2 regions of the Exiguobacterium sp. BRG2 genome follow, and region 2 is predicted to be linked to the other one. Evidence: riboswitches for the same ligand, from Rfam matches in the RefSeq annotation. Region 2 holds a riboswitch; the other holds the start of a gene.
The links. A riboswitch is a leader RNA that binds a small molecule or an ion and turns the genes downstream of it on or off. The one in region 2 is predicted to bind FMN.
Positions count from the first base shown of each region.

Region 1 (11,023 bases), on a different contig from region 2:
CAGTTGCAATCGGAACAAAACGTTTCCCTGCGAAGAATCCGAGGAAATCAGGCAGTTTGATTTTAAAGAATTTATTATAACTGTACGCTGCTATCAAACCGGCAATGATCCCTCCGAATACCCCCATTTGCAAGGTCGGTATCCCGAGGACCGTCGCATACGACAAATCACTCGCTTTCTGTGCTTCCGTGATTTTTTCTGGTGTGATCTGTAAGAAAGAACTGATGACCTTGTTCATGATCAAGAAACCGACGATCGCTGCTAGACCGGCGACCCCTTCCCCATTCGCAAGACCAATCGCGACCCCGACGGCAAACAGTAACCCGAGGTTCGCAAAGATGATATCACCCGCATCCTGCATGACTCGCCAGATGACGACAAGCGAATCGTTCTCGAGAAACGGTAAATATTGTGTTAAGTTCGGGTTTTGAAACGCTGTCCCGAACGCAAGCAATAACCCCGCTGCTGGCAAAATCGCTACCGGTAGCATCAGGGCCTTACCGATCCGCTGTAAGACACCAAACACGTTTTTCCACATGCGCATATTCCCTCCTTTTTTAAACAAACTACTTAATTCATACCCTAAAATATTCTAGTGCAAAACGATTCTAAACGATTTCGAAAAAAAAAATGAGCCCTTCCGCAGAAGGACTCATCTAAAAAAAACATTAGACTGTTTTTTCTTGTTTACGTGACGTGATGACAGCTTGAATCTCAGACTTGATGTTGTCTGATTTCGGTCCATAGATCGCTTGGACGTTGTTACCAACTTCAAGGACACCAGCAGCACCTAATTTTTTCAACTCATCTTTATTGACTTTCGATTTGTCGAGAACTTCAACACGAAGACGTGTGATACATGCATCCAAGTGTTTGATGTTCGACTCTGAACCGAGTGCATCAAGAATACCTTCAGCGAGTTCAGAACCTTGAGCAGATGAAGTCTCTTGCGCTGCATCTTCACGACCTGGAGTTTTCAGGTTGAACTTGCGGATTGCGAAACGGAATCCAGCATAGTAGATGACAGAAAGTGCAAGACCGACGACGATGACGAGCCACCACTGTGTGCGCCCTGGAAGAACACCGAACAGAAGGAAGTCGATCAAACCACCAGAGAATGTCATACCGATCTTAACGTTCAACAATTGCATTGTCATGAACGAGAGACCTGCGAAGACAGCGTGAACTGCGAACAAGATTGGAGCTACGAACAAGAATGCGAATTCGATTGGCTCTGTGATACCTGTCAAGAATGCTGTAAGTGCTGCTGATCCAAGAAGACCACCAACGACTGCACGACGCTCAGGGCGAGCTTCGTGGTACATTGCGAGTGCTGCTGCTGGAAGACCGAACATCATGAACGGGAATTTACCAGTCATGAACGTACCAGCTGTTAATGTTGCGTTGTCTTTCAATTGTGCGAAGAAGATTGCTTGGTCACCATGAACGACTGTTCCTGCTGCATTCTTGTACGAACCGAATTCGAACCAGAATGGTGCATAGAAGATATGGTGAAGACCGAATGGAATCAACGAACGCTCGATGAGACCGAAGACGAATGCTGCGAGTGTTGGGTTTTTCTCCATCATGAAGTGCGAGAACGAGTTCAAGCCATCTTGCGCAAACGGCCAGACGAATACGAGAACAAGACCTGCAACCAATGAAACAACTGCTGTGACGATTGGAACGAAACGTTTACCAGCAAAGAATCCAAGGAACTGTGGCAATTCGAGATTATGGTACTTCCCGTACGCCCAAGCTGCGATCAAACCGATGATGATACCACCGAATACCCCAGTTTGAAGTGTTGGGATACCGAGTACGTTTGCATATCCTTGACCGTTAGCAACCATTTCTGGTGTAACGCCGAGCCAAACGCTCATTGTTTTGTTCATGATCAAGAATCCGACGATTGCCGCAAGTCCGGCTGCGCCGTCCCCTGCAAGACCAATCGCGACACCGACCGCGAATAAGAGTGCTAAGTTACCGAAGATGATATCCCCAGCTGCTTCCATCAATTTTGCAACCTTGATGATTGCATCATTTTTCAAGAACTCGAGTTTTGACGTCAAGTTCGGATTTTGCATCGCGTTACCGAATCCGAGTAGGATACCGGCAGCTGGCAAAATCGCTACAGGAAGCATCAACGCTTTACCGACACGTTGAAGAACAGCAAAAATCTGTTTGAACATGTGTGTTTCCTCCTTTTCCTGTTAAGAGCGAAGTATGATGAATAATGCCAATGATTGAGACGAAAAAAGTCAGACATCTGACCGATTTTTTACAGAAAAAAATCAGGCACGAGCGGATTGTAGACAATAGACTTATCCCGTTGAATAACGGAAATAAAGCTTCTTGCCCGACATCCCACTCATGCCTGATCGTATCAGTAACACGTAGTCCGTGCGGTCATTTACCTGAATCGTACTGCACTAAGCGTTGCAGATGCATCGTAAGATACGTCGCCTCACCGCGCGGTACCGCTTTCTTCAACTGACGTTCCATGATGGACATCAGCTCCCAAGCAGTATCATAGCATAGCGGATATTCTTCACGCAATAGCTTTTCTACTTTTTCTGGAGCCTCTAGATACTCCCCATTGGAAACCCTTTCAATCGCTGAACGAAGATGCCGAATCAGACGCTTGTAATCAAGCGATTTTCGATCGATTTTAATCTCCAGTCGCTGTTCGATATGACTAGCAATTAAACCGACGAGTTGATGATGGCGGTTGACTTCGAGTACGTCTTTGAAGTTCGTCGCCGAATGAATATGAAGTGCGATGAATCCTGTCTCCGCTGGAGGCAGGTAAAAATTCATCTCGGCACTGATGAACTCGACGATTTCTTCTGCAAGGGCGTACTCTTCCGGATACAAGGCTTCCGTTTCAGCAAGAAACGGATTGGTGACTTCCATTCCTTGCTCCAGTCGCTTGAACGTAAACGTCAAATGATCCGTCAATCCAATATGGATATGTTCGTCGACCTTTTTTCCGAAGCGTGTCTCGATCATCGAGACGATCTCGTTCATCAACGCGATGAAGTTCTCATCGAGATGACCGACGAGCGCCTTATATTGATCCTGTTCTTCTTTATCCTTCAACGTGTAGACTTTTTCCAACTTGTCGAGATCTGTCAGTTGATCGCCTGGCTTCCGACCGAAGCCAATCCCTTTCGCGAGGATAATGACTTCCTGATTCGCACCAGTCGAACAAATGACGACATTATTATTCAATACCTTGATAACGTGGTACATTTGTTTATCCATTCGCTCTCAACCCAATCTGCTCTTACACATTTATTTAAAGACATTGTTTTTATTATAACGGTTTTTCAGACACGAAAAAAGCCTACTTACTCAAGTAGACTTTAAAACATTTGGTAACCGCTCTTACGCAAGAAGCGAATCGATAGACCGGCGATGATGATTCCGGCAAGACCAGCCGCGAACATCGTGATATCCGCTGTCTGTAGACCAGCAATCCGGTCCCCAAGATTCGGAATCGCTTCACGAGCATTCGTGAAGTATTCGAGCGTCGATTGGTTGTCGATCATCATGATGATGATGACCGGATAGAGTACGAGCATCACCCATGTACTCCGCAACAACATGTTTAAAATGAATCCGATACTAAAGAACATGACGAGATAAAGCACACTCCCGATCACGGCTTGAATGATATGCATACTGTTCCCCCTTTGAATCTCTTTTAGTATAACCGACAAAAAAGGCAAATGCACGAGTGTACATTTGCCTAAAACGTGAACTTAGAACTTCCCTTTTTTGATCGCAAGACCAAGCTTTTTCAGTTCGAAGAAGTGCTTGTTGTCGATGACTTTTTTCATGAACGATGCATTACGACCGTAAATCTTCTTACCAAAGACCATGCCGATGCCGTCTTTGTGACCAAGCGAAGCGACCGTTCCTTTGTTCTCGTACGTGAACGTCGATGTTTGACGACCCGCGATGAGTGCCGCGATGTTCTCAGCGACTTTGTGTGCTTGTTGTGTCGCGATTTGTGCAGTCGGTGGGTACGGACGGTTCGAACTTGGGTCCATGACTGCTGAACAGTCACCGATCATGAAGACATTGTCGTGTCCTGGAACACGGAGATCTTCTTCGACGACGACACGGTTACGCATCGCTTCGAAACCAGATGCTGCAACGACAGGGTTACCGCTGACGCCACCAGTCCAGATGATCGTGTTCGCTTCGATCGTCTCAGTCGTGTCGCCTTGAAGCGGACCGAATGTGACGCTTCCTGGTCCACATTCCTTGATGCCGTTACCGAGTTTGAACTCGACGCCTTGGCGCTCAAGCCATTTGTGTGCGTAGTTGACGAGATCAGCATCGAATCCTGGAAGGACTGTTGGCGCTGCCTCGATGTTGACGACACGAACGAGTTCGCGTGGGATATCATATTGTTTGCACAGTTCTGGAATACGGTTGACGAGCTCACCCATGAACTCGATTCCTGTGAATCCAGCACCACCGACGACGATCGTCAAGAGTGAACGATCTTGTGATCCTGTTGTTTTGTACTGTGCGAATGAGTAATCGATATGTTCCTTGATTTTACGGACGCTGTTCAACGAGCTGATCGTTAATGCGTGTTCCTTCAATCCTTTGATACCGAATGTTTCAGGAACGCCACCGAGAGCAACGACGACGTAATCGTAAGGAACTGTTCCGCCATCTTGTAAAAGAACTGTTTTAGCAGCCGTGTCGACTTTCTCAACGATACCTTTGACAAGTTTGACGCGTGACGGGTTGATGACATCATTGATGTAGATGCGCGCTTGCTCCGCAGACATCGTACCTGCAGCTGGTTCATGCAACCAAGTTGTTTGGTAATGATAGTCGTGTTTATTAATCAACGTGATGTTCGCTTGATCGACGCCGAGTTTCTTTTGAAGGTTGACTGCTGTGATCAATCCACCGTAGCCCGCTCCAAGAATAACAATGTTAGGTGTGTTCATGTTCTGATACTCCTTACGAATCGTAGTTTTGTTGTGATTTTCTTCACATTCAATTACAGACGAATGTTCAAAAACTTTGTTCAAATAATGTTCACATGTCTATAAGCCTATTGAAACACTTTTTAAGAATGATTGCAAAAGAAAAATGTAATTTCCCTTAAAAAAATGTGAGATGTTCCGTACTTGCACCCGAACCCCCTACTTCCTATATAATAGACCTATCCAATGCTAGGAGGGAATCAGATGTACCAACCATATGATGTCACGATCATCGGCGGCGGTCCGGTCGGACTGTTCACCGCGTTTTATTCAGGAATGCGCCAGATGAAGACGAAGGTCATCGAGAGTCTACCTCAATTAGGTGGTCAACTCGCTACGCTTTATCCTGAAAAATATATATACGATATTGCCGGTTTTCCGAAAGTAAAAGCACAGGAACTGGTCGATCGGTTGCTTGAACAAGCAAATGAATTTGATCCGACGTATGTGCTCGGTGAGACAGTCATCGCTTATGAACGGATGGATGACGGAATCATCCGCCTCGTCACGAACAAAGGCGAGCATTATACGAAGACCGTCATCTTGACGGCAGGAAACGGTTCGTTCGCCGCGCGTCCACTCGGAGTGGCAGATGCAGAACGCTTCGAAGAAACGAACTTACACTATTTCGTCAACGACATGGAACGTTTCAAGGATCGTCAAGTCGTCCTGCTTGGTGGTGGCGATTCAGCAGTCGACTGGTCATTGATGCTTGAGCCGATTGCCAAATCTGTCACGCTCGTCCACCGTCGTGATAAGTTCCGTGCCCATGAACATTCGGTCGAACTGTTACACGATTCGTCTGTCAACGTCATGACGCCGTATACACTTGAATCGGTCACAGGTGAGACGCACATCGAGACGCTGACGTTCAAACATGCTGAAAGTGGTGAAGTCGTCGTCGTCGCTGCGGACGATGTCGTCTGTAACTTCGGCTTCGTCTCGTCACTTGGGCCGCTCAAAGAATGGGAAGTCGAGTTCGAACGCAATTCGATTCGTGTCAATTCGAAGATGGAGACTGCGATTCCAGGCGTCTTCGCTTGTGGTGATATTGCGACTTACGAAGGACGCGTCAAATTGATCGCAACAGGCTTCGGTGAAGCACCGATTGCCGTCAACCAGGCGAAACTTCTTGTCGATCCATCGGCTCGTCACCCGCAACACTCGACGAGTCTGTTCGAAAAAGTAACGAATCATTCTTGAAATAAATGAATGGCTGAAAACAAATAAGAGGTCGAATTCCGGATGACATATCGGAGTCCGACCTCTTATTTAGATGGAATCACATCTAGGACGTGATCAAACATCTTCGACTCCTACAGGAAAAGGAAGCACGATGTGTGCTTCCGTCAGGGATAGGGAAGACCCGACAGATCACATGGAATGGGAACTGGCGCGGCTTACCTCCCGCCTGAGGAAAGCGAAGATGTTGAAACGTCCGATTTCATACGAATGATCTTTTAACAGGCATCCGGTAAACCCGCTGCACGAGTTCCACCCCACCACGTTTAATCATCGATTCTTCGAAGAGCTGACCGCCGAATCGCTCGTAAAACTGGCACGCCGGATTATCCCGCAAGACAGAAACCTGCATTGCCTCGTATTCCGCCAAGTCCTCGATGATACGTTGAAACAATGCCTTCCCGAGCCCCTGCCCTTGAGAAGCTCGCAAAACATAAATCGCGTAGAGTTCTCCTTCACGCGCATCCCTTCGATTTGGTCCACCTTGCGCGAAACCAACGACTTCGTCTTCTAACTCCACAACATACACGCGCTGATCGACTAACGCCTGCTCCCATTGTTTCGTCCGTTTCGCGTAAGACAACTGTGCTAAATAAGAATCAGGGATGATCCCTTGATACGTCTCCCGCCAGACATCGATATGAACGCGCGCAATGGTCGACGCATCTTCAAGACGTGCTTCACGAATTCTCATAACGGGATGATGAAGCGACGTGTCTCGCGTCCATTATGAACAGTCGGCTCAATTTCTCGTCCGCCGTTCGCTAAGATGACACGACGTGATGCTACATTATCAACGCCACACGTCAACAGCACTTGATCGAGTCCACGTTGCCGTGCTTCTTCTAGCGCTAAACGGAGCCCGGTCGTCGCATATCCTTTCTGACGCTCGGATGGTCGGATGCCGTATCCGATGTGCCCACCGTACAACTTTAAGTTCTCCGTCAAGTCATGCCGGAAGTTCAGCGCACCGACGATTCGTTGTCCGTCGACCATCCAGTACGTCGAATGGGTGACGAGACCCGGTCTGACCGTTGTCTCCATTTCCTTCAGTTCCGCGAAATAAGCGCCCAGTGGTTCATATGTGTCTCCGACTGCTTCCGGCACGATCGTTTCACCCGACTCTCGCCAGTCTTCTAAAAAGGCGCGGTATTCTGTCTCCCATGCGAGGGTTGGTTTTATCAACTGCATCATTGGTGATTGCGCACCTCCTCTTCAATCAAACGATCGAGCCAGTCATCGATGTGTTGGAACAGATAGCCCGCTTGTTTCGCAGCTGTCGTATCCATATAGAAATCGCGTTCTGGCGCAAGTGGCGATTCATCCTCTCCTTTTGCGACGAGTTGACTCGTCGTTCCTGCGACACGGTCGATTTTATCCATCAAATCTTGAATCGATAAGACACCGTCACTTGCAGCGTTAATCGGTCCCGTCAGTTCCGAGCGACCACACCACTCCAAAAAGGCAGCGGCTTCGTAACTTGAGATATACGCCATCTTCGCGTATGTGTTTTCAGCAACGATCGGACGCCCGTCAAGCGCCCGCTTGATATGAAAGACGAGTCGTTCCGTATAATCATCTGGTCCGAGGACAACTGGGAATCGAACGGCAACGACAGGGAATGTCGCGCGTTGGAAGAAATAACTCTCCGCTTGGCGCTTCCCTTCACCATATCCGTGTTCCTTCTCAAGATCATATTTCCCGGGAAACGGATTATAGGAACGCTCCGTGATGTTCGCACCGCCGTCTTCATAGACAGACATCGTCGACGTCAACACGTAGCGTCCGACTTTCCCTTCAAATGCGTCAATCGCGAGTTTTGCTTGATACGGCGTGAAGCAGATGTTGTCATAGATGACATCCCAGTGCTTTTGGCTTAAGTCCTTCATCGTACTACTCGACGTACGGTCCCCTTTGAAAAATGTCAAGCCCTTCGCGACCGGTGGTGTATGCTCACCGCGTGTGACGATCGTCACATCATCCCCCGAATCGGCTAAGCGAATCGCAAGCCGGCGTCCGAAATAGCGTGTTCCCCCGAAGATCAATACTTTTCTCATCCTGAAGCCCTCCCTATTCGTAGTAGCATTCACTCTCTTAAATATTTCGAGTCAATAGAGCAGGTCTCCTGTTTGCAGGCAATAAAAAAAATCGTGGACATCGTCCACGATTGGATTCATTAACAGCCACCCGGTGTCCCGGCATTCGTTGCCGTCCGGAACGATGTCCCGCAACTGCATGTTGCGATGGCATTCGGATTCGTGATCGTGAATCCGCCGCCGAGCATCGACTGTTTATAATCGATTTCCAGTCCTTTGACGACCGGATAATCTTTTTCGTCCACGATGACGGTCACGCCGTGCTGTTCAAAAACGAGATCCGTTTCTTTTTGTTGATCGAATCCCATTCCGTACGACAGACCACTACATCCACCACCTTGGACGAGCATCCGAAGATTTCGTTCATCTGCTGGTGCCTGCGCCATCATGTCCTGGACTTGTAGCGCTGCTGCCTCCGTTAAATGGATCATGTCATCACCTTCCTTTTCTTTAGTATACGCAACTTCTGAGCGAATCGAAACCTAGTTGCTTGAAACTATCTTGAATTCGTTGTATAAATGGTATGTACAACAAAATAATCGTTCCATCTTCAGGGCAGGGTGAAATTCCCGACCGGCGGTAAACAACTCTTTTTAAGTTGAAGCCCGCGAGCGAATAGGGCGCTATTTGCTGATTCTGTGTAATTCAGGAGCCGACAGTACAGTCTGGATGGGAGAAGATGGCGGCATGAGTTTGAATTTGATCGATTTTGCAATAATCGATTAGGTTTATTTAATGCGGACTTCTCCCCTGTTGATCTCATCAATGGGGGTTTCTTTATGGTCGCAGTCATGCCAATACTTCATCGAGAGGAACGAGCAAAAGGAGACAATACTCGTATGAAACGCACACAAAAAATGGTCACTCTGTCAATGTTAGGTTCAATCTCATTTGTTCTTATGCTTATCAATTTTCCACTACCGTTCTTACCAAACTATCTGAAGATCGACTTCAGTGATGTTCCTGCTCTTGTCGCAGCGATCATGTTCTCACCGGTCGCAGGTGTCATCGTCGAAGCATTGAAGAACGTGTTATACTACATCTTCCGCGGAAGTGGTGTTCCGGTCGGAGAATTCGCGAACTTCGCTGCAGGCGTCGCATTCGTACTACCTGTCAGCTGGTTCTACCACAAAAAGAAATCAACACAAGGTCTTGCAACTGGTCTCGTCGCTGGTACGATCACGATGGCACTCGGTCTTGCGATCCTCAACTATATCTTGATCCTTCCAGCGTATGCATGGTTCCTCGGTATGGATTACATGGCGGATCCAGCTGTCAAATGGACAGCGATCACTGCCGGTATCTTACCGTTTAACGTCATCAAGGCTTTGTTCATCTCGGCACTCTTCATTCCATTGTTCTTGAAGCTACGACCATGGATGATGCGCCGTCAACAATCTGCCTGATCCGAAAAGCTGCGCCCGCTGACGGACACGAATCCCCTCGTTCAGACGAACGAGGGGATTTTTTGGCTGTCCGTGCTCACAGCTCATTCTCTTCGATTTTCAGGTAAATCTTTTCAAGCAACTCTTCCGGCGTCTCGCCTACGACCATCTCACCATCAACGAGACAAAAATGATCAAGCGAACAAATACCACAATAGCCGAGGCAACCGTATTCGACGACGTCGACGTTCGGGTCACGTTCGAGTTGCTCCATGACGACCTGCGTACCAGCCGCTAAGTTACTAATACAAAATTCAATAATCGGATTCACTTTTTTTCCTCCTTCAAGCAGGAAACGACCTGCCTCATGTCGTATTATACAAGGTCAGACTGATTTAGGGGAACTAAGGGGGATTTTACGTTATGAAGCAATTGGTCGTACTCGGCGGAGGTTATGGTGGAATGCGGATTTGTGAGCGATTCAAGGACGAGGAAGTTGCCGTCACGCTCGTCGACCGTCTACCGTACCACGCACTCAAAACGGAATACTACGCACTCGCAGCAGGTACATTATCAGATCGGGATGTCCGGATTGAATTTCCGGAGGGGAAACATCTTACCTTTAAATATGGACATGTCATCAAAATCTCACCAGAGACGAATACAGTCCATCTGCAGGACGGATCAGAATTATTCTATGATGACCTGATCATCGCCCTCGGTTGCGAGGATAAATACCACAACATTCCAGGTGCTCAAGAATTTACATATAGCATCCAGACACTAGAAGAATCACGGAAGACACAACAAGCGATCTGTGGTCTGTCACCGGGGTCCGTCGTCTCGATCGTCGGTGCTGGTCTATCTGGTGTCGAACTCGCCAGTGAACTGCATGAGAGCCGGAAGGATTTAACGATTCGTCTGTTCGACCGCGGTCCATCCGTCTTGTCGTTCTTATCCGATAAAGTCTCGTCTTACGTTCAGGAATGGTTCGAGGAACATGACGTTGAAGTCATCAACAACTCGAATGTCACGCTCGTCACAGCGGACGATGTGCGAAACGGCGACGATACGTATCCATCCGACTTAACGATTTGGACAGCTGGTACGCAGCCGGTCAAAGTTGTACGCGATCTCGGCTTTGCTGCGGATAGTGGCGGTCGGATCAAATTGACGGAACATCATCACGTACCGGAATACGATAACGTCTTCGTCATCGGTGATTGTGCAAGTCTACCATATGCACCAAGTGGTCAACTCGCAGAACATCAGGCAGAACAAG
Region 1 covers NZ_JAUZUW010000003.1:47,213-58,235, reverse strand. The annotation lists gene ptsG (glucose-specific PTS transporter subunit IIBC) at 1-538, opposite strand, end outside; gene ptsG (glucose-specific PTS transporter subunit IIBC) at 669-2,192, opposite strand; gene glcT (glucose PTS transporter transcription antiterminator GlcT) at 2,410-3,267, opposite strand; gene Q9R23_RS05385 (YuiB family protein) at 3,369-3,686, opposite strand; gene Q9R23_RS05380 (NAD(P)/FAD-dependent oxidoreductase) at 3,768-4,979, opposite strand; gene Q9R23_RS05375 (NAD(P)/FAD-dependent oxidoreductase) at 5,223-6,221, shown strand; gene Q9R23_RS05370 (GNAT family N-acetyltransferase) at 6,463-6,954, opposite strand; gene Q9R23_RS05365 (GNAT family N-acetyltransferase) at 6,951-7,454, opposite strand; gene Q9R23_RS05360 (NAD-dependent epimerase/dehydratase family protein) at 7,451-8,317, opposite strand; gene Q9R23_RS05355 (HesB/IscA family protein) at 8,437-8,787, opposite strand; FMN riboswitch at 8,899-9,041, shown strand; gene Q9R23_RS05350 (ECF transporter S component) at 9,196-9,762, shown strand; gene Q9R23_RS05345 (YuzB family protein) at 9,839-10,072, opposite strand; gene Q9R23_RS05340 (NAD(P)/FAD-dependent oxidoreductase) at 10,165-11,023, shown strand, end outside.
Region 1: another riboswitch for FMN. It lies ahead of Q9R23_RS05350 (ECF transporter S component); the one in region 2 lies ahead of ribD (bifunctional diaminohydroxyphosphoribosylaminopyrimidine deaminase/5-amino-6-(5-phosphoribosylamino)uracil reductase RibD).

Region 2 (11,023 bases):
GCGTCATCCGGGAGATTTGCGACCGGGTCGCCGTCATTGAAGCTGGAAAGTTGATCGAGTCAGGAACGGTCTTTGATGTCTTTTCAAACCCGCAGACTGAGACAGCGAAAAATTTCGTTCGCTCCGTCATGCATGACGAGATTCCAGCGTCGATTCGTCAGTTGATCGAGTCCCGGAATGCGAATCCAATCTATAAGATTCACTTCCTTGGACATCACACCGGACAACCACTCTTATCGCAAGTCGCAAAACGCTTCGACGTCGATGTCAATATCCTGCACGGTAGCATCACGGAGTTGCAGGATACGCCGTTCGGCACATTACTCGTTGAACTGATCGGTGAGACGACAGAAGTGAAACGAGCGTTACACTACATCGATCAGGCGCAGGTAACCGTTGAGGAGGTGCTCGCTGATGCTAGTTAACTACAGTGATATCTGGACAGCATTCTTGCAGACGATGACGATGGTATCCGTTTCGCTCTTGTTCTCGACCTTGATCGGCTTACCACTCGGTATCCTGCTTGTCGTCACGCGAAAAGGAGCGTTACTTGAAAATGTTCCGTTGTTCACGTTCTTCAACAGTATCGTCAATATTTTCCGCTCGATTCCGTTCATCATCTTACTTGTTGCGATCATCCCGTTGACGCGCTTGATCGTTCAGACATCGATCGGAACAGAAGCCGCCATCGTTCCGCTCGTCTTTTATGCCGCCCCGTATATGGCACGGCTGATCGAGAGTTCCTTACTTGAAGTCGACAAAGGTGTCCTTGAGGCAGCAGAAGCGATGGGCGCGACACCGTTCCAAACGATTTTCCGCTTCCTTCTGCCGGAAGCACTCGGTTCACTAATCCTTAACTTAACGATCGCGACGGTCGGCTTGATCGGGGCGTCGGCGATGGCAGGTGCCATTGGTGGTGGTGGACTGGGTGACTTAGCAATTACGTACGGCTATCAACGGTTCGACACGAAAGTCATGATCATCACGGTCGGGATTCTCGTCATCTTAGTCCAAGGCTTACAGACGACAGGCAACATCGTCGCACGAAAAATCAGAAGACATTAATCAAGGGAGCGATTCAGCCATGAAAAAAGCAGTAGCAATTGGAGCAACACTCACGACGATTTTATTTGCCGGGTGCGCAGCATCAGGAGAAGACGAAAAGACGATCAAGCTCGGTGTCAGCGGTTCAGACACACAAGTTTGGGATTATGTCGCGAAAAAAGCAGAGAAGGAAGGCATCAAAATCGAACTCGTCAAGTTCTCCGATTATGTCCAGCCGAACATGGCACTGGCTGAGGGTGAGATCGACGCCAATGCCTTCCAGACGATTTCCTACTTCAACGCTTTCAAGAAAGAACATAACTTGAAGCTGTCGCCGATTGCGACGACTGTCATCGCACCGATGGGGATTTACTCGGATAAATACAAGGACGTCAAAGACATTCCAACTGGCGGAAAAATCGCTGTTCCGAACGAAGCGACGAACATGGGACGCGCCCTCTTGTTACTGCAAGAAGCCGGTCTGATCAAGTTACCGGACGACTTTGATGGTAACGGTTCAGTCGATAAGATCGTCGAGAATCCGAAGAAGCTGAAAATCGTTCCGATCGTCGCCGGGCAAACGCCACGCGTCTTACCGGACGTCGCGGCGTCAATCATCAACAATGGCATCGCCGTTGACGCTGGCTTCAACCCGATCAAGGACTCAATCGTTCATGAGAACGAGACAGCAAAACCATACATCAACATCATCGCAACACGAACAGAAGACAAGAACAAAAAAGAACTGAAAAAAATCGCATCGCTGTATCAACAAAAAGATGTCGCGGCCTTCATCAAAAAAGAATACAAAGGCAGTACGATCCCGACGTTCGTTCCACTGAGCGATATCGGCGAATAATTTCAAAAGGAGAGTGGACAGTATGACGACACCAGTACGCACGACATGGGTAGAGACGATTGAACAGGACATCGAACAAAAACGAGAATCGTATCTTGAGACAAGTCACCGAATTCATGCAACGCCGGAAATCGGTAACGAGGAATTCTTTGCTTCGCGACTACATGCAGAGCGTCTAACGGCGGAAGGTTTTACGGTAGAACTCGGTGTCGCGGGGCACGATACCGCGTTCTTCGCGAAGAAGTCGAGCGACCGACCAGGCGCGACGATTGCCTTTCTTGCTGAGTATGATGCGTTGCCAGGCATCGGTCACGCGTGCGGTCATAATATCATCGGCACGACGAGCGTCGCAGCGGCGATCGCGCTCAGTAAAGTGCTCGATGAAGTCGGCGGGAGTGTCGTTGTCCTTGGAACACCAGCCGAGGAAGGTGGACCGAACGGTAGTGCGAAAGGCAGTTTCGTCAAACATCAGTTACTGGAAGGGATCGATGCGGCCTTGATGGTCCATCCGTCGGGACAAACGCGGATCACGGGATCCTCGCTTGCGGTTGATCCGCTCGATTTTGCCTTTACGGGTCGTCCGGCGCACGCAGCGGCGTCACCGGAAGAAGGCATCAACGCCCTCGACGCTGTCATTCAACTCTTCAACGGAATCAATGCTTTACGTCAGCAGTTACCAGACGATGTCCGGATCCACGGGATCATCACGCATGGTGGCGATGCGCCGAACATCATTCCGGAATACGCAAAAGCACGTTTCTTCATCCGGGCGACGACACGGGAACGACTGAATGCCGTCACGGAAAAAGTCAAAGCCGTTGCCCAAGGCGCGGCACTCGCGACCGGGGCGACGCTTGACGTCATCGCGTTCCAAAATGAAGTCGACAATCTCGTCTTCAACCGGACGTTTGATCGTCTCTTCCAAGAAGAAGCAGAGGCGCTTGGGCAAATCGTGCACCTCGACGAACGACCGGGGCTTGGATCGACGGACGCGGGTAACATCAGTCAAGTCATCCCGACAATCCATCCGTATATCAAGATTGGTCCGGACGATCTCGTCGCCCATACAGAAGCATTCAAAGAAGCAGCCCGTTCGGAAGAGGGGGATGAAGCGTTGATCGCAGGCGCTAAAATCCTCGCACGGACAGCGCTTCGCGTCCTCGCTGATGAACGGACGCGCGGGGCGATCGCTCAAGAATTCCACGACCGGAAGAACGGGTATTTGTAACCGGAACACAATGACTGGACGCACTGATATCAGGTGCTCCAGTCGTTTTTAGTATCCAGTCGATCACGAATTGGGGAGGGGTAACAGAAGTGGAACGAAATCATAAAAGAGCCAAGACCGAAACATTTGCGCTTTGTTTTCTTGAAAAAGATATGCTAGGCTAAAATTGTATAACTCAATAATCCAGTTCTTCGGGGTAGGGTGAAAATCCCAACCGGCGGTGATGCGATCAATCGATTGACGAGCCCGCGACCCGTGATGTACGCATCATGGCTGACTTGGTGAGATTCCAGGGCCGACGGTAAAGTCCGGATGGGAGAAGAACGAAACGACGCGATTCAAGCTGTTTTCTGAAAAAATGTTTTCAGGAGATGGTCTCTTTCTGCATGCGAAAAAGCAGAAGGCGAACCGTGTATTTCGTGAACCCTTCTATACAGACGCCCCTTTTTCAAGGGGCGTCTTTTTTATTTGAAAGGAGTGAACGCGATGTCACAGATGATGAGTTATGCCATGCAATTAGCACAAATGTTACACGGACAAACAAGTCCGAATCCAAGTGTCGGCTGTGTCATCGTCAAACAAGGACGCATCATCGGTTTTGGTGCGCACCGGTTTGCCGGTGGGCCGCACGCAGAAGTCGAAGCCTTACGGATGGCAGGAGAAGCCGCCCATGGTGCCGATCTCTACGTGACGCTCGAGCCATGCAATCATCACGGCAAGACGCCACCATGCACGGAAGCGATTCTACAAGCAGGAATCAAACGAGTTTTCGTCGCAACAGAAGACAAACATGTAATCGTCGCTGGTTCCGGAATTAAACGGCTACAGGACGCGGGAATCGAAGTCGAGGTCGGCTTGTTACGGCATGAGGCAGAAGCCCTTTACACGGCATTCTGGAAGACGATCGAACGAAAACGCCCGACCGTGACCGTCAAAATCGCTCAGACGATGAACGGGATCGCGGCGACAGGTGAACAGCGCTGGATCACGTCAGAAGAAGCACGCGCGAACGGTCGCGCCCTGCGTGGTCGCCACGATGCCATCCTCGTCGGAAGTGAGACGGTGCTCGTCGATGATCCGGCACTGACGTTATGCGCGTCGTCAGGCATCGAGCCGATTCGAGTAATCGTCGATCGCCGTGGTCGGGTGCCAGAGACCGCGCAAGTCTTTTGCGATGGAAAAAATCCAACGTACTGGCTGACGAGTGTTCCTCGGATAAGTCATGATCAGGTGACGGTCCTCGTTGGTGAATATGAGACGCCGGAAGCGATTTTGAAACGCTTATACGAACAAGACATCCGTAGTGTCTTGATTGAAGGTGGACCGACGATTCAAGCCGCTTTTCTTGAGGCAGATCTCGTCGATCGGATTGAAGTCTACCAAGCCCCGTCGATTTTTGAAGGGACTGCCTGGAACGGACGACATGATATCGAAGAACGTTTTCAAATCGATCAGATTGAAATGGTCGGACCGGATCTCCATCTGACGTACATCCGAAAGGAGGAGACGATATGTTCACCGGATTGATTGAAGAAGTCGGGACCTTAAAACGAAAGATTCCGCGACCGAATGGATTAGCACTTGAAATCGAAGCGCACCGGGTGCTCGAAGGAACAAAGATTGGTGACAGCATCGCCGTCGACGGGATTTGTTTGACGGTCACGTCAATGAGCCCAACCGGTTTTACGGCGGATGCCGTCCATGACACGATCCGTTCGACAGCACTCGGCACGTACCGGGTCGGAAACCCGCTGCAACTCGAACGGGCGATGCCGGCAGATGGTCGGTTCGGCGGACATTTCGTCAGTGGGCACATCGACGGGACGGCACGACTAATCAGTCGGCGACCGGACGGAGAAGCGATGGTGTACACGTTTGATGTCGGATCGTGGCAAAAGTATTGCATTCCAAAAGGATCAATCGCGATCAACGGCACGAGCCTGACCTTGCAACGCGTCACCTCGGAAACGATCTCGATTTCATTGATTCCGCATTCCCGTCAAGTGACGACGTTTGATCGATTGGCAAGCGGCGCAGTCGTCAACATCGAGTGTGACATGATGGCGAAACATCTCTATCATTTCACGCAACATGAGAAACAGACGGACTGGGCAGCATTCTTAGGAGGCGACATGTAATGAACGGATTCGACTTGATTGAAGACGCGATAGAAGATTTAAAGAACGGACGACCGATCATCGTCTGTGATGATGAGGATCGTGAGAATGAGGGCGATCTCGTCATGCTCGCAGAACACGCGACACCGGAAAATATCAACTTCATGATTACGTATGGAAAAGGGCTCGTCTGTGTTCCGGTTAGTCCACATGTGGCAGAACGATTACATCTTTCGCCGATGACGGACAATAATACGGACCCGCACGGTACGGCGTTCACGCTCAGCATCGATCATGAAGAGGCAAAGACCGGCATCAGTGCCGAAGAGCGTTCACTGACGATCCAGCGGATGCGGACGGATGGACCGGAGCGCTTCAAACGACCGGGTCACATCTTCCCGTTGATCGCAAAAGAGGGCGGTGTTCGGGAACGACGCGGACATACGGAAGCAGGTGTTGACCTTGCGCGTCTTGCCGGTAGCGATGAGATTGCCGTCATTTGTGAAATCATCAAGGAAGATGGCACGATGGCACGGGTGGATGATTTGCTTCTCTATAAGGAAGAACACGACTTAAAACTGATCACGATCGAGGCACTCGTCGCGTATCTCGAGCGTCCATTGACGCGGGAAGCGGAAGTGTTGCTTCCGACGACATTCGGAGCTTTCCGGATGGTCGGCTATACGACGCAAGATAAGAAAGAACATGTCGCCGTCTTATCCGGTGAAGCGCACGATGGGATGCTCGTCCGTCTGCACTCGGAATGTCTGACGGGCGACGTCTTTGGTTCGAAACGTTGCGATTGTGGTCCACAACTCGATGCGGCACTTGAGCGGATCGAACGAGAAGGTGGAGCCGTCTTGTATCTACGTCAGGAAGGACGCGGCATCGGTCTGATGGCGAAGTTGAAAGCGTACGAGTTGCAGGAACAAGGACTCGATACAGTCGAAGCGAACCATGCACTCGGTTATCCGACAGACATGCGTGATTATACGGTCGCGGCCAACATGTTGCGTGATCTTGGCGTGACGAAGATTCGCTTGATGACGAACAATCCAGACAAACAACGGGTGCTCGAGCAAGAGGGGATTGAAGTCATCGAACGTGTTCCCCATCAAGTACCCATTGAACCGGAAAATCAGCGTTATCTGAAAACAAAACAAACGAAACTCGGGCACTGGCTCGATATCCAAGGAGGACACACATCATGATTTACGAAGGTTTCTTAACAGGAGAAGGACTACGCGTCGCAATCGTCGCAGCACGTTTTAATGAATTGATCACATCAAAACTCGTCGGAGGAGCAAACGACGCGTTCCGTCGTCACGGTGTTGCGGCGGATGCTGTGGATACAGCATGGGTTCCTGGAGCATTTGAAATTCCACTCGTTGCGGAAAAGTTAGCGAAAAGCGGTAAGTATGATGCGGTCATCACACTGGGAGCCGTCATCCGCGGAGCAACATCACATTATGACTATGTCTGTAACGAAGTCGCGAAAGGCGTCGCGAGTGCGTCGCGTGATACAGGCGTACCCATCATCTTCGGTGTCCTGACGACGGATTCGATCGAGCAAGCGGTCGAACGTGCCGGTACGAAAGCTGGAAATAAAGGCTACGAAGCTGCCGTTTCCGCGATTGAGATGGCGAATCTTTTACGCACGATCTAACGAAATAAGGATAGGGTGACGGAAGTTTCCGTCATCCTATTTTTTTGTGGACATTTTGCAGGTGATAAATCAAATTTCAAAAAAAGAATAGTAGATTTGAAATATGAGGATTTGTTTTGAAGAAGAACGGTAATGAGGTAATAAAGAAACTTTGAAACATTTTCCAATGTTTTTCGTAAATCAGGGTAACGCGTATAAAGGAGGAAATGAATATGAAGAAAACAAGGTGGGTAGCAGCTGGGATCGTCGCAGCATCGATTGGATTAGCTGGATGTCAAGATGGGCAGACAGATTCGGGTAGTGGCAGTGGGTCTGGTTCGACGAAGTCGGGGGAACTCTCGAATACGGAATTACTGAATAAAGCGACAGCCGCTCAAAAAGATATTAAATCGTTCCACATGGAAGGGACGGTCAATTCAAAAGCAGGTGAGATGGCAGTAGATCAGAAGGTATCAGCCGATATCATCCAGAAGCCGCTTACGATGCACCAGACGATGACGATGAAAAATCCACAAAACGGTAAGGACATGTCGATCGAGAGCTATATCGTCGACGATAAGATGTATCTATCGCAAAACGGACAATGGCTCGTTCAAGATGTCTCGGAGCTAGGTGATATGGTCGAGGCGATGGAGTCATCGGCATCGACGGATCAAAATCTCAAGCTATTGAAAAAGTACAAAGACAACTGGACCGCCAAAAAAGAGGGTGACGTTTATCAAATCGACGTCAAACTAAAAGGGGACGACCTCAAAGCATTCATGAAGGATTCGCTCGAACAGACAGGACAGATGGCACAGATGAAAGATGCGATGGACAGCATCGATTACAAGAAAATGAATTACACGATGACGTATGATGCGAAAACATTCTATCCGAAATCACTCGATATGGACATGGTGTTTGCGATTGAAAAAGATACCGAGTTCAATATGAAGAACGAGTCGACGTTCTCAAAATTCAATGAGATCAGCGAAATCAAATTACCTGTGGAAGCAAAAGATGCACAACCGCTCACAGGTGCAGCACAATAAACATCGAAGTCCCCTCTCTTCCATGAAGATGAGGGGACTTTTTTGAGACTTGGAACTGACGAAGAACTTCTTTTAGTGCTTCCGTCTGTTTTTGACTGACGAAAATCTGTTCGTGCATATCGCGGAATGCTTGAGCGTCATCCTAGTATTGAATCGAGATAGCTTCGAATAAATCATTGTCATTGACGACTTTCGTATCGATGAAGGACAGCACCCCACCGGACGCGGCATTCAAATGTTCGATCGTCTTGAGTGGCAAGTTCGTAGGTTTTGCCTGCAGTTGGCGAAGAGGACCGAAGATCGATTATAAAATCAAAATAATAAAGATTACACTGAACACTCCGATGACAACGATCGTAGTGAATTATTGAAATGAAGAAGTATCAAAATAGTTTCATAAAAAAATAGTTTGACAATTATCAGTAAATTCTGAAAAAATGGTAAAGAACTACATATTTCATAATGGGAGGTAACACGAATGGGAAATTCATTTAGTGACTGGATCAGTACGGTGTCCAATCTTGTTTGGGGACCACCGTTACTTATTCTGTTGGTCGGTACGGGGATTTATTTGACGATTCGCTTAGGATTCATTCAAATTACCAAACTACCGTATGCGCTGAAGCTCGCGTTTTCAAAGCATCAGGACGATAAGTCGGAAGGCGACATCAGTCACTTTCAAGCATTGATGACGGCACTGGCTGCGACCGTCGGTACGGGGAATATCGTTGGTGTCGCAACCGCCGTCGTCCTCGGAGGACCGGGTGCGATCGTTTGGATGTGGTTGTCCGGTCTATTCGGGATGGCGACGAAGTATGCGGAAGCAATCCTTGCCGTCAAGTACCGTGTCGTTGATGAAAATGGACAGATGGCAGGGGGGCCAATGTATTATCTCGAGCGTGGGCTGAAGCAGAAATGGCTGGGTGTCTTGTTTGCCGCATTCGCTTCAATCGCTGCGTTCGGGATCGGGAACGGGGTCCAGACGAACTCGGTCGCCCTCGCGATGAAATCAACGTTCGATGTGCCACTTTATGTGACGGGGATCGTATTGATGGTACTGACAGGCGTCGTCATTCTTGGTGGGGTCAAATCAATCGGAAAAATTGTTAGTTTGTTTGTTCCGTTTATGATTTTCTTCTATGTTGGAAGTGGATTACTGATTCTCGTCATGAACTATGACTTGATTCCAGGTGCGATTTCGACGATCTTCAGCAGCACGTTCTCAAGCGAAGCAATTACGGGTGGCGCGATCGGGGCGGCGATTCGTTATGGTGTCGCGCGTGGTGTCTTCTCAAATGAAGCGGGTCTTGGTTCAGCACCGATTGCAGCCGCTGCAGCGAAAACGGACTTCCCAGGACGTCAAGCGCTCGTTTCGATGACGCAGGTGTTTTTAGATACATTGGTCGTCTGTTCGATCACAGGTTTGACGCTCGTCATGGGAGGACAACTTGATACGAAGTTACAAGGCGTTGAATTGACGACAGCAAGCTTCGAGGTCTTCCTCGGTCCTGCCGGAAAATACATCGTCACGATTGGACTCGTCATGTTTGCTTATTCGACTGTTCTTGGCTGGTCGTATTATGGCGAAAAATCAATCTATTATCTATTCGGTCAAAAATCGATTCTCCCATACCGTATCCTGTTCGTCTTAGTCGCCGGAGCGGGTGCGATGACGACGAACTTGAACATGGTCTGGGCGATTTCCGATGTCTTCAATGGATTGATGGCGATTCCGAACTTAATCGGTTTGATTGGATTGTCCGGCGTCGTCATTGCTGAGACACGACTGTTCCGCGAACAGTTGAGACGAGAAGAAGCGAATCGGAAAGTTTCGTAGAACATGTGAAAATGAAAGACTCGAAAGGAACTAGTTCTTAAAAATCATTTTTGAAAACGAATGATTCTGCCATCCTCGCTTTCCACAGAAGGGAGGTAAGCCACGGCAATCTGTATTCCATGCGGTTCGCCGGGTCTTTCCTTTCCCTGACGAAAGCGTGTACCCTGCTTTCTTTTCCTGTAGGAGTCGAGGAATAGGCATTCACATTCTATATCTATTCAACAAAAGAGAAGATTGGTTTCTAGGGTATCCCTTGGAAACCAACCTTCTCTTTTTTGCGTGTGCTCCGTCTCATTCAATCACTTTTTACGATAAAGCATCAGTGATTCATAAGGTCGTAACGTTAAAGTGTACCCTTCTGTCTGCATCTGCTGATAATTATGAAGCAACACCGTATAGTCCGATCCGTCATGAGGTAACGTGAACGTCGTGTCCGTTCCGTAGAAATTCGAGACGACGAGTAATTCTTCTTCATTCGTTGCGCGTTCGTACGCCCAAAGTGATGGATCGTCCGGTGTCAACAGCCGGTATGAACCGTCCGTGAGCACGTCATACTGTTTGCGGAGTTGAATCAACCGATTGTAATGATGATAGACTGAATCAGGGTCTGCGACAGCAGCCTCGACATTGATTTGATCGTACGTCGGCGAGATCGGGATCCATGGCTCACTTGTACTAAAGCCACCGTTGACGGCGTCCGACCAAGGCATCGGTGTCCGCGCGTTATCGCGTGATTTTTGACGGATCGCAGCGAGAATTGCTTCTTCCGATACGCCGTTGGTCCGTGCTTCTTGATAGGCATTCAATGTCTCGACATCACGGTAGTCGGACAGATTCGTGAAGTCCGGATTCGGCATTCCGATCTCTTCTCCTTGGTAAATATACGGTGTACCTTGCAAGCCATGAAGCGTTGTCGCGAGCATCTTTGCACTCTCAACACGATACGCGACGTCGTCACCAAACCGGCTGACGACGCGGGGTTGGTCATGGTTACACCAAAAAATCGCGTTCCATGCTTGTCCGTTCATGCCAGTTTGCCAGTCGGAGAAAATTTGTTTCAACTGCTTGAAGTCAAACGGTGCAGCCGTCCATTTCTCACCGTTCGGATAATCGACCTTCAAGTGATGGAAGTTGAACGTCATCTTCAGTTCTTGATTTTCGAGCGAAGAATATTGAAGGCAATGTTCAAGCGACGTCGACGACATCTCACCGACCGTCAAGAGATCGTGTCCGGCAAA
Region 2 covers NZ_JAUZUW010000004.1:216,171-227,193, reverse strand. The annotation lists gene Q9R23_RS07735 (methionine ABC transporter ATP-binding protein) at 1-425, shown strand, start outside; gene Q9R23_RS07730 (methionine ABC transporter permease) at 415-1,065, shown strand; gene Q9R23_RS07725 (MetQ/NlpA family ABC transporter substrate-binding protein) at 1,085-1,903, shown strand; gene Q9R23_RS07720 (M20 family metallopeptidase) at 1,926-3,131, shown strand; FMN riboswitch at 3,315-3,459, shown strand; gene ribD (bifunctional diaminohydroxyphosphoribosylaminopyrimidine deaminase/5-amino-6-(5-phosphoribosylamino)uracil reductase RibD) at 3,618-4,658, shown strand; gene ribE (riboflavin synthase) at 4,643-5,269, shown strand; gene ribA (GTP cyclohydrolase II) at 5,269-6,459, shown strand; gene ribH (6,7-dimethyl-8-ribityllumazine synthase) at 6,456-6,914, shown strand; gene Q9R23_RS07695 (DUF6612 family protein) at 7,127-7,948, shown strand; gene Q9R23_RS07690 (alanine/glycine:cation symporter family protein) at 8,427-9,785, shown strand; gene Q9R23_RS07685 (alpha-amylase family glycosyl hydrolase) at 10,085-11,023, opposite strand, start outside.